One region of the Streptomyces sp. NPDC000594 genome, then DNA from elsewhere that is predicted to be linked to it. Evidence: riboswitches for the same ligand, from Rfam matches in the RefSeq annotation. Region 1 holds a riboswitch; the other holds the start of a gene.
The links. Region 1 has a riboswitch for cyclic di-AMP ahead of ABT354_RS20725 (M23 family metallopeptidase). Riboswitches for the same ligand answer to the same signal wherever they lie in the genome.
Positions count from the first base shown of each region.

Region 2: linked by a shared signal. The riboswitch ahead of ABT354_RS15800 (transglycosylase family protein) and the one ahead of ABT354_RS20725 (M23 family metallopeptidase) in region 1 are both predicted to bind cyclic di-AMP.

Region 1 is NZ_JBEPCY010000014.1:93,651-98,730, reverse strand. It holds gene ABT354_RS20735 (M16 family metallopeptidase) at 319-1,701, shown strand; gene ABT354_RS20730 (M16 family metallopeptidase) at 1,725-3,092, shown strand; cyclic di-AMP (ydaO/yuaA leader) riboswitch at 3,323-3,485, shown strand; gene ABT354_RS20725 (M23 family metallopeptidase) at 3,499-4,287, shown strand; gene ABT354_RS20720 (GntR family transcriptional regulator) at 4,512-5,080, shown strand, end outside.
Region 2 is NZ_JBEPCY010000009.1:95,752-100,831, forward strand. It holds gene eno (phosphopyruvate hydratase) at 1-826, opposite strand, end outside; gene ABT354_RS15800 (transglycosylase family protein) at 1,171-1,920, opposite strand; cyclic di-AMP (ydaO/yuaA leader) riboswitch at 1,923-2,116, opposite strand; gene ABT354_RS15805 (transglycosylase family protein) at 2,376-3,473, opposite strand; gene ABT354_RS15810 (cytochrome P450 family protein) at 3,566-4,867, opposite strand; gene ABT354_RS15815 (nucleoside triphosphate pyrophosphohydrolase) at 4,964-5,080, opposite strand, start outside.

The DNA of each region.
Region 1 (5,080 bases):
GGATCGGGAACTGTCGCCGCCCATTGTGGACTGTCGCACTGACATCACCGACCGCGACCCGGTGAACGACACCGGCCCGCCCACCGTACCCACCGCTGGTCACCCCGCCGGACGCACCCGCTCCGTACCGGATTCCCACCTGTCACGGGCCCGCCGGCGGGCCCCGCGGGAGCCCGGCACGGACCGCCGGGCGGAAGGGAGCGCGGAAGAGGGGAGCGCGCGGTAAGCACTTCGCCAGGTGTCGCTCCGCTTGCATACAGTGGCATCGCTGGGAAAACAACACCCAACAGCATCGCGATCGAAGGGACGTACATGCCCATGGGTCACACGGCCACAGCTCAGGCCGGTTCGGGCGGCCTGACAGCGACGGAGCACCGGCTGGCCAACGGCCTGCGTGTGGTGCTCTCCGAGGACCACCTGACCCCGGTCGCCGCGGTCTGCCTCTGGTACGACGTCGGATCCCGCCATGAGGTCAAGGACCGTACCGGCCTCGCCCACCTCTTCGAGCACCTGATGTTCCAGGGCTCGCACCAGGTCAAGGGCAACGGCCACTTCGAACTGGTGCAGGGGGCCGGCGGCTCCCTCAACGGCACCACCAGTTTCGAGCGCACCAATTACTTCGAGACCATGCCCGCCCACCAGCTGGAGCTGGCGCTCTGGCTGGAGGCCGACCGCATGGGCTCCCTGCTGGCCGCCCTCGACGACGAGTCGATGGAGAACCAGCGCGACGTGGTCAAGAACGAGCGCCGCCAGCGGTACGACAACGTCCCGTACGGCACCGCGTTCGAGAAGCTCACCGCCCTCGCGTACCCCGAGGGCCACCCGTACCACCACACCCCCATCGGGTCCATGGCCGATCTGGACGCCGCGACGCTGGAGGACGCCCGCGCGTTCTTCCGTACCTACTACGCGCCGAACAACGCGGTGCTGTCGGTCGTCGGCGACATCGACCCCGGGGCCACCCTCGCCTGGATCGAGAAGTACTTCGGCTCCATCCCGGGCCACGACGGCAAGCCGCAGCCCCGGGACGGCTCCCTGCCGGACACCATCGGCGAGCAGCTGCGCGAGGTGGTCGAGGAGGAGGTGCCCGCCCGTGCGCTGATGGCCGCCTACCGGCTGCCGCACGACGGCACCCGTGAGTGCGACGCCGTCGATCTGGCGCTGACCGTCCTCGGCGGCGGTGAGTCGTCCCGGCTGCACAACCGCCTGGTCCGCCGCGACCAGACGGCCGTCGCCGCCGGGTTCGGCCTGCTGCGGCTGGCCGGCGCGCCCTCGCTGGGCTGGCTGGATGTGAAGACCTCCACCGGTGTCGAGGTGGAGCGGATCGAGTCCGCCGTCGACGACGAGCTGGCCCGGTTCGCCGAGGACGGTCCGACCCCCGAGGAGCTGGAGCGCGCCCAGGCCCAGCTGGAGCGGGAGTGGCTGGACCGGCTCTCCACCGTCGCCGGCCGCGCCGACGAACTCTGCCGGTACGCGGTCCTCTTCGGCGACCCCCAGCTCGCGCTGACCGCCGTCGACCGCATCCTCGATGTCACCGCCGACGAGGTGCGGGCCGTCGCCGCCGCCCGGCTGCGCCCCGACAACCGCGCGGTGCTGGTGTACGAGCCGCTGGCCGCCGACGCCGCCGACGCCGCCACCGGGAACGACGCGAACGACCAGAACGACGCGACCACCGAGCACGCAGAAGGGGCGGGCCAGTGACCGACGCCGAGCCGCTGACCACCATGGACTTCCACCCCCGGCCCGAGGCGGGGCAGCCGAGCCCCTGGGCCTTCCCCGCGCCCGAGCGCGGCGGCCTCGACAACGGGCTGACCGTGCTCCGCTGCCACCGCCCCGGTCAGCAGGTGGTGGCCGTCGACATCCTGGTCGACGCCCCGCTCGACGCGGAGCCGGAGGGCCTTGACGGCATCGCCACGATCATGTCCCGGGCGCTCTCCGAGGGCACCGACAAGCGCTCCGCCGAGGAGTTCGCCGCCGAGCTGGAGCGGTGCGGCGCGACCCTCGACGCCCATGCCGACCACCCGGGTGTGCGGGTCTCCCTGGAGGTCCCGGTCTCCCGGCTGGCCAAGGCGCTCGGCCTGGTCGCCGAGGCGCTGCGGGCCCCCGCCTTCCTCGACGGGGAGATCGAGCGGCTGGTGCGCAACCGGCTGGACGAGATCCCCCATGAGCTGGCCAACCCCTCCCGCCGCGCCGCCAAGGAGCTGTTCCGGGAGCTGTTCCCGGCCACGCACCGGATGTCGCGGCCCCGGCAGGGCACCGAGGAGACCGTCGCCCGGATCGACGCGGCGGGCGTACGCGCCTTCTTCGAGGCCCATGTCCGCCCCGCCACCGCCACCGCGGTCGTCGTCGGCGATCTGACCGGTGTCGACCTGGACGCCGTGCTCGCCGAGACCCTGGGCGAGTGGACGGGCGACTCCCGCGACCCCCGCCCCGTACCGCCGACCACCGCGGACGACACCGGCCGGGTGGTCGTCGTCGACCGTCCCGGGGCGGTCCAGACCCAGCTGCTCATCGGCCGGATCGGGCCGGACCGGCACGACCGGGTCTGGGCGGCGCAGGTGCTGGGCTCGTACTGCCTCGGCGGCACCCTCACCTCCCGGCTCGACCGGGTGCTGCGCGAGGAGAAGGGCTACACCTACGGCGTCCGCGCCTTCGGCCAGGTGCTGCGGTCCGCGCCGGACGGCACGGGCGCCTCGCTGCTCGCCATCAGCGGCTCGGTGGACACGCCCAACACCGGTCCGGCCCTGGCGGATCTGTGGCAGGTGCTGCGGGTGCTGGCGGCCGAAGGGCTGACCGACGCCGAGCGGGACACCGCCGTACAGAACCTCGTCGGTGTCGCACCGCTGAAGTTCGAGACCGCGGCGGCCGTCGCGGGCACCCTGGCGGACCAGGTCGAGCAGCATCTGCCCGACGACTACCAGGCCACCCTGTACGCACGGCTCGCCGCGACCGGCACCGTGGAGGCGACCGCCGCCGTGGTCAGCGCCTTCCCGGTGGACCGGCTGGTCACGGTGCTCGTCGGGGACGCGGCGCAGATCGTGGAGCCCGTCAAGGCCCTGGGCATCGGCGAGGTCACCGTGGTGACCGGCTGACCTTCCCCCGGGAAGGCCCGATCGGGCCGGCCGGAGCCCTGGTGTCCACTCCCACCAGGGCTCCGGTCATTTTTCGTGGCGTCTGTCCGCTTTTGAGGGAATGTCATGGGGAACTCGCCTGTCTGTGGTGTGGCATACCCAACAAAATCCGCCGTCTGTTTGGCGAACCGAAGGCGCCGCCCGTAGCGTCAGTGCGGCTGTTCGCCTGCTGTACGCCGCATCCGCGGCACGGACAGTCATCGCCGAATCCCCCATGGGTGTGAGCCCGGGGGAGCCGGGGACCCACCGTCCCCAGGGGTGAATCGGACGCCTTCGCTCCGTGCGGAGGGGCCCGTAGGAGACCTTCCTGCTCCGAACCCGTCAGCTAACCCGGTAGGCGAGAAGGAAGGAAAGGATCAGCCTCTACATGGCGTTGACCCGCTCCACCGGGAAACACCGTGCCCCGAGCCGTGCGAAGCGCCGCGGCGCGAGCATCGCCGGTGCCGCCACGCTCGCCACCACAGGGGTCTGCGGCGCCCTCGCCACCCCGGCCTTCGCCGTGGCGGACGACGTCTCCAAGGCGCCCGCCACCGCCGAGGACACCGGCACCTTCATGATCCTGGCCGCCGACGCGGAGGCCGACTCCCTCGCCGACGAGGTCAACGACCAGGCCCTCACCCAGAAGCGCGAGGCCATCGCCCGCGAGGAGGCCGTCAAGGAGGCCCGCCGCAAGGCCGAGGCCCGTGAGCGGGAAGCCCGTGAGGAGCGTGAGCGCGCCGCCCGTGAGGCCGAGCGCGAGCGGCTGATGAAGACCTACACCTCACCGGTGGCCGGGTCCCATGTCTCCACCGGCTACCAGACCGGCGGCGCCTACTGGTCCTCCGGCAGCCACTCCGGCATCGACTTCCACGCCTCCGAGGGCACCGCCGTGGTCTCCGTGGGCGCGGGCACCGTGGTCGAGGCCGGCTGGGGCGGCGCCTACGGCAACAATGTCGTGATCCGGATGAACGACGGCTCGTACACCCAGTACGGCCATCTGCTGGCCGTCCAGGTCACCGCCGGACAGAGCGTGATGCCGGGTCAGCAGATCGGCCTCGCGGGCTCCACCGGCAACTCCACCGGCGCGCACCTCCACTTCGAGGCCCGCAGCGGCGCCGAGTACGGCTCCGATGTGGACCCCGTCGCCTATCTGCGCTCCCATGGGGTCGGCATCTGACACCCCGCCCCCCAGAAGTCTCACCGAGAGCCCCCGGCGCCTGGAATCCACCCAGTGCCGGGGGCTCTCGGCGTACTGGCCGGAAGAGAGCGGCTTCGCACCCGGCTCCACGGGGAAGGGCGGTCCGCTGCAATAGAGTCGCCGGGCGCGCGGCACACGGGCCGCGCACCCGGGGTGCCCGACGACCCCGGGGGAGTGCAGCGGATCCCAGCGGAGGTTCGGTCATGCGCGTCCCGGCGCACTCGGTCTGCACGGCGATCCGCGACGACATCGTCTCCGGGGTCTTCCCGCGCGGCGGCCGGCTCACCGAGGAACAGCTCGCCCGCCGGTACGGGGTCTCCCGCATCCCGGTCCGTGAGGCCCTGCGCACCCTGGAGGCCGAGGGGTTCGTGGTGATCCGCCGGCATGCCGGGACCCGGGTCGCCGAGCCCACCGCGCAGGAGGCGGCCGATCTGCTGGAGGCGCGGATGCTGCTGGAGCCACTGGGCGCGGCCCGGGCGGCCCGGCGGCGCACCGAGGCGCATCTGCGGGTGCTGCGCGGGCTGGTACGGCTGGGGCAGGAGCGGGTCCGCCGGGACCAGGGCGAGGATCTGCGGGCGCTGGGCGGCTGGTTCCATCAGACGCTGGCCCAGGCGTCGGCCAGCCCGGGGCTGATCGCGCTGCTCACGCAGTTGCGGCACAAGATCGCGTGGATGTACGCCGTGGAGCAGCCGGCCGAGCCGGCGGTGTGCTGGGCGGAGCACGGGGCGATCCTGGACGCGGTGGTGCGCGGCGACGCGGAGCGGGCGCGGGA
Region 2 (5,080 bases), on a different contig from region 1:
CCAGCTCCTCGTAGTACTCGGTCATCTCGGCGGCCGAGCGGGACTTGCCCTCGAACTCGTAGACGCCGTCCTTGTAGAACTCGGAGGCGGCGACGTCGAGCGCCAGCGCGATGTCCTTGCCCGGGACGTAACCGGCCTCCTTGATCGCCTCAAGGATCAGGTCCAGGGCGGCGCGGTTGGAGTCCAGGTTGGGGGCGAAGCCGCCCTCGTCGCCGAGGCCGGTGGAGAGGCCCTTGGTCTTCAGCACCTTCTTGAGGGTGTGGTAGACCTCGGCGCCCCAGCGCAGCGCCTCGGAGAAGGACTCCGCGCCGATCGGGGCGATCATGAACTCCTGGATGTCGACATTGGAGTCCGCGTGGGATCCGCCGTTCAGGATGTTCATCATCGGAACGGGCAGCAGGTGCGCGTTCGGGCCGCCCAGGTAGCGGAAGAGCGGCAGGTCGCTGGCCTCGGAGGCGGCGTGGGCCACGGCGAGCGAGACGCCGAGGATGGCGTTGGCGCCGAGGGAGGACTTGTCCGGGGTGGCGTCCAGGTCGAACATGGCCTGGTCGATCAGGCGCTGCTCGGTGGCGTCATAGCCGACCAGCTCGGGGCCGATCTGCTCGATGACGGCGAGGACGGCCTTCTCGACGCCCTTGCCCTGGTAACGGTTCTGGTCGCCGTCACGGAGCTCAAGGGCCTCGAAGGCACCGGTGGAGGCACCGGAGGGCACGGCGGCACGGCCAGTGCTGCCGTCGTCGAGGCCGACCTCGACCTCGACCGTGGGGTTGCCTCGGGAGTCCAGGATTTCCCGGGCTACGACGACGTCGATGGACGGCACGAGCATCTCCTTCTGGGATGTGACGCATGGAGTGCAGGGCCGCGTTCGGCCTTGCGACAAGAGCCTAACCGGCGAGCGGGTGCGGTCCGGGCGGATGCCCGCCCGCTGGGACGAAAAAGGGTAAGAAGTACATCAGAGCGGTGCAGGGCGCTCGAAATCTACTGCCGGGTAGCGGCGCGGCCCGCGACGGCGCGCCGTACGGAGGCCCCGGACCCGGAGAGCCGGGAGGCCCGATCCCGACGACTCAGGAGTCCCGGACCCGGACAGCCGGGAGCCCCGGTCCGGTGCGAACGGGGGGAAACGCACCGGACCGGGGCGGTCCGTCACCCGGGCGAACCGGGGGGCTCCGGTCAGCGCAGGTGCAGCTGCTGACCGACGTAGATCACATCGGCGTTGTCGACGATGTCCTCGTTCAGCTGGAAGAGCTTCTGCCAGCCACCCTTGACCTTGTGGTCGTCGGCGATGGAGCTGAGCGTGTCGCCCGCCTTCACCTTGTACTCGCCGTCGCCCTTCAGGAAGCCCTTGGCCGGGGCCTGGGACTGCGGGGCGGACTGCTGCGGCTGGGCGGCCGGGGCGGAGCGCTCGACCGAGCGGGTCACCGGGGCCTCGGCGCGCTGCTGGGCCGGGGCGGACTGCTGCGGCGCCTGCTGCTGCGGGGCCTGGGTCTGGGGGGCCGCCGGCTTGGCCGGGGCGGCCGGGGCCGAGCCACCGCCGTACGGGGTGTTGGACAGGCCGACACCACAGCTCGGCCAGGCACCCTTGCCCTGGCCCTTGAGGACCTTCTCGGCGATGGCGATCTGCTGCGCCTTGGTCGCCTTGTCGGCGGTCTGGGCGTAGGCGGTGCCACCGAAGGCGGCCCAGGTGGAGGCCGAGAACTGGAGGCCGCCGTAGTAGCCGTTGCCGGTGTTGATGGACCAGTTGCCGCCGGACTCGCACTGGGCGACCTTGTCCCACTCGGAGGCGGTGGCGGCCGTGGCGGTGCTCGCGCCCATCAGCGGGGCGGCGACGGCGGCACCGGTGACACCGGCGAAGGTGACGACGCGGGTGGCGCGGTTGAACGCCGAGGGACGGCGGTGCTTGCCCTTGCCCGAAAGCAGCATGGAGATCTCCTCACCGACGCCTGCGAGGTGAGCTGTCGGGTTCGGGCCGCATGAGTTGCCCGGTCGCGCGGTGTGGCGCACGACTTCACCCCTAGCCGGTGGGCCGCTTCGGCGACCGGTTCACGAACCGGTCGTCAGCGGCCTGGGCCGGCACTTACCTTGGGTCCCCCGCTCCTGCCTTCGGCGCTTCGCGCGACGACTTTTCCCCCCGACCGACGGCAGGATTCGGCGTTTCGGTCAGTGGTGCCCGCGGTGGCGAGCGGTTCAGACCGTAGACACAGCCCGGTCTGTTGTTCAAAGAAGAACATCGGGGAAAAATCGCCCATCTCGCAACTCCGGATCCTTATATATCCGCAGGTGGGGCATGGGATGGGCGATTCCGGTGAGCGGGGTTCGCCCGATTTCGCAAAGAGACCCTTGTCTCATTTCAGCAAACTCGGACAAACCCCATCCAACTACTTCGGTGTCGCGCTCAGATCCAGGCTCTGACCAGGGTGGATCAGGTCGGGGTCCTCGCCGACCGTGTCCTTGTTCCGCTCATAGAGGGAGCTCCAGCCGCCGTCGAGCTTCCGCTCCTCGACGATGACCGAGAGGTTGTCGCCGGGGCGGACCGTGTACGAGGACGGCGAGGTGTCGGCGGTCCCGGTCGCGGTGGTGTCCCCGGCCGCCGGGACCTCGGTACGGTCGGCGCCGGACCGCGAGGGATGGGCGGTGTCGGTCGCACGGTCCTCGGCCGCCCCGGTGGCGCCGGGCGCCTCCTTCGTCTCCGCGCTCCCACCGGTGGCGGGCAGCTCCGCACGGCCGGCGGTGTCCGCGCTCTCGTCGGCGGCGGGCCCCCGGTGCTTGCCGGTGGCCTTCCCGGCGGCGTCCTTGCCCTCGGCGGTGGTGTCCGCGCCGTCCTCGGTACGCGCGGGGGCGGCCGCCTCCCGGTCGGCCTCGGCGCCGGTGCCACCGGAGCCGCCCGTCCCCGTCGCCTTCTCCGTCTTCTCCGCCGTCCCCGGTGCGGACCCCTCGGGCGCCTCGGTGGCGGTGCCCCCGGCCTTCCCGGTCCTGGGCGCCGGGTCGCCGGTGGACTCCTTCGCGGCGGACCCCTTCGTAGCGGAGTCCTCCGTGTCCTTGGTGCCCGGCTCCTTCGCGGCCGTCCCCTTGGCGCCCTGGTCCTCGGCGCCGCCGGTGCCGGCGGTCGTCAGACCGGCCATCTCCGCGCAGGAGGCCCACGCCTTGGCGCCCTCGGCCGCCAGGACCTTCTCGGCCACGGCTATCTGATGGGCGCGGCTGGCGAGATCCGGGCGGGACGCGTACTCCAGACCGCCGTACGCCTCCCAGCTGTTCTGCGAGATCTGGAGGCCGCCGTAGTAGCCGTTGCCGGTGTCGGCGCTCCAGGCGCCACCGCTCTCGCACTCGGCCACCCTGTCCCACGCGGTGGTCTCGGCGGCGGTCGCCGAACCCGCGCCGAGGAGCGGGAGCGCGATGGCCGAGCCGGCCACCCCTGCCGCGACGACGAGGGCCGGAGCCTGACGGGGTCGGCGATGTCGACCATTCCCGGAGAGCATGCGGTTGCCTTTCGCGAGACTGCTGAGACGGGGTGAACGTAGCCGCACTCCAACATCAGTCACAAGTCGGTGCAGCGGAGATCACGCGAACATCACGTTCCTGACGCAGCGTCATTTCCGTTGCCTCCGGGGGCGAAAGCGAACTCCACGGGCAGGGTTCGAAGCCCCCTCATGATCAAGCCACCGCGCCAGCGCATTTCGGACGGATCAACCGCGAGCCGCAGGTCGGGAAGGCGGGTGAAGAGAGCCGTCAGCGCGGTTCTGGCCTCCAGCCGGGCGAGCGGCGCGCCCAGGCAGTAGTGGATGCCATGGCCATAGCCGAGGTGTTGATTGTCACTGCGTGCCAGATCCAGCACATCGGGCCCGTCGAAGCGTTCCGGATCGCGATCGGCGGCGGCCAGCACCACCAGGACGGGATCGCCCGCGCCGATCCGCTGACCCCCGATCACCAGCGGCTCGGTGGCGAACCGCCAGGTCGCCATCTCCACCGGGCCGTCATAGCGGAGCAGCTCCTCCACCCCGGTCTCCAGCAGCGCCGTGTCCCCCTCGGCGAGGGCCCGCTGGAGGCGCTCGCGCTGAACGGGGTTGCGCAGCAGGGCGTAGGTGCCGTTGCCGATGAGGTTCACGGTGGTCTCGAAACCGGCGAAGAGCAGGATGAAGGCCATCGCGGCGGCCTCGTTCTCGGTCAGGTGCTCGCCGTGGTCGCTCGCCCGGATCAGCCCGGAGATCAGATCGTCGCCGAGGTCACCGCGCTTGCGGTGGATCAGCTCCAGCAGATAGCCGCGCATCTTCTTCACCGAGCGGGCCACCCCGCCGCGCGGGCCGCCGCCGTGCCGGATCATCATTCCGGCCCAGTCCCGGAAGTCGTCCTGGTCCTCCGGCGGGACACCGAGCAGATCGCAGATGGCGTAGATCGGCAGCGGGAAGGCGAACTCATGGATGAGGTCCGCCTCGCCCTTGCCGGCGAAGCCGTCGATCAGCCGGTCCGTCAGCTCCTCCACCCGGGGGGCGAAGGCGGCCACCCGGCGCGGGGTGAACGCCTTGGAGACCAGCCGCCGCAGCCGGGTGTGGTCCGGCGGGTCGATATTGAGCAGATGGGTCATCAGCTCGGCCTTGCGCTCCCCCGGGATACCCGTCCGGCCCCGGGCGTGCGCGGGCTCGTCGTGGTGCGCCGGGTTCTTGGAGAGCCGCTGGTCGGCGAGGGCCTGGCGGGCGTCGGCGTACCGGGTGACCAGCCAGGCGTCGACCCCGCTGGGGAGGCGGGTGCGGTGGACGGGCGCATGCTCGCGGAGCCAGGCGTAGGCGGGGTACGGATCGGTGGCGAACTCCCAGGTGAAGAGTTCGGGCGCGGGGGAAAGAGGGGTCTCGCTCACCCTTCGACGGTATCCGGACATGCCGGAGCCCTTCTGGTGTGCCCGGCCCCGTACCGAAAGCGGCCGTACCGCGCTTAACGGAATTAACCGCTCCGGCAACCCGCGGGCGGGGCGGGGTCAGCCGCCGGACGGGCCGGTCCCCTCCGCCTCAGCAGCCTCAGGGACCTCAGGGGCCCCGTCGCCCCCGCCCGTCTCCGCCGCGCGGATGGCGGCCCGGTAGGCGCGCGCCGAGGC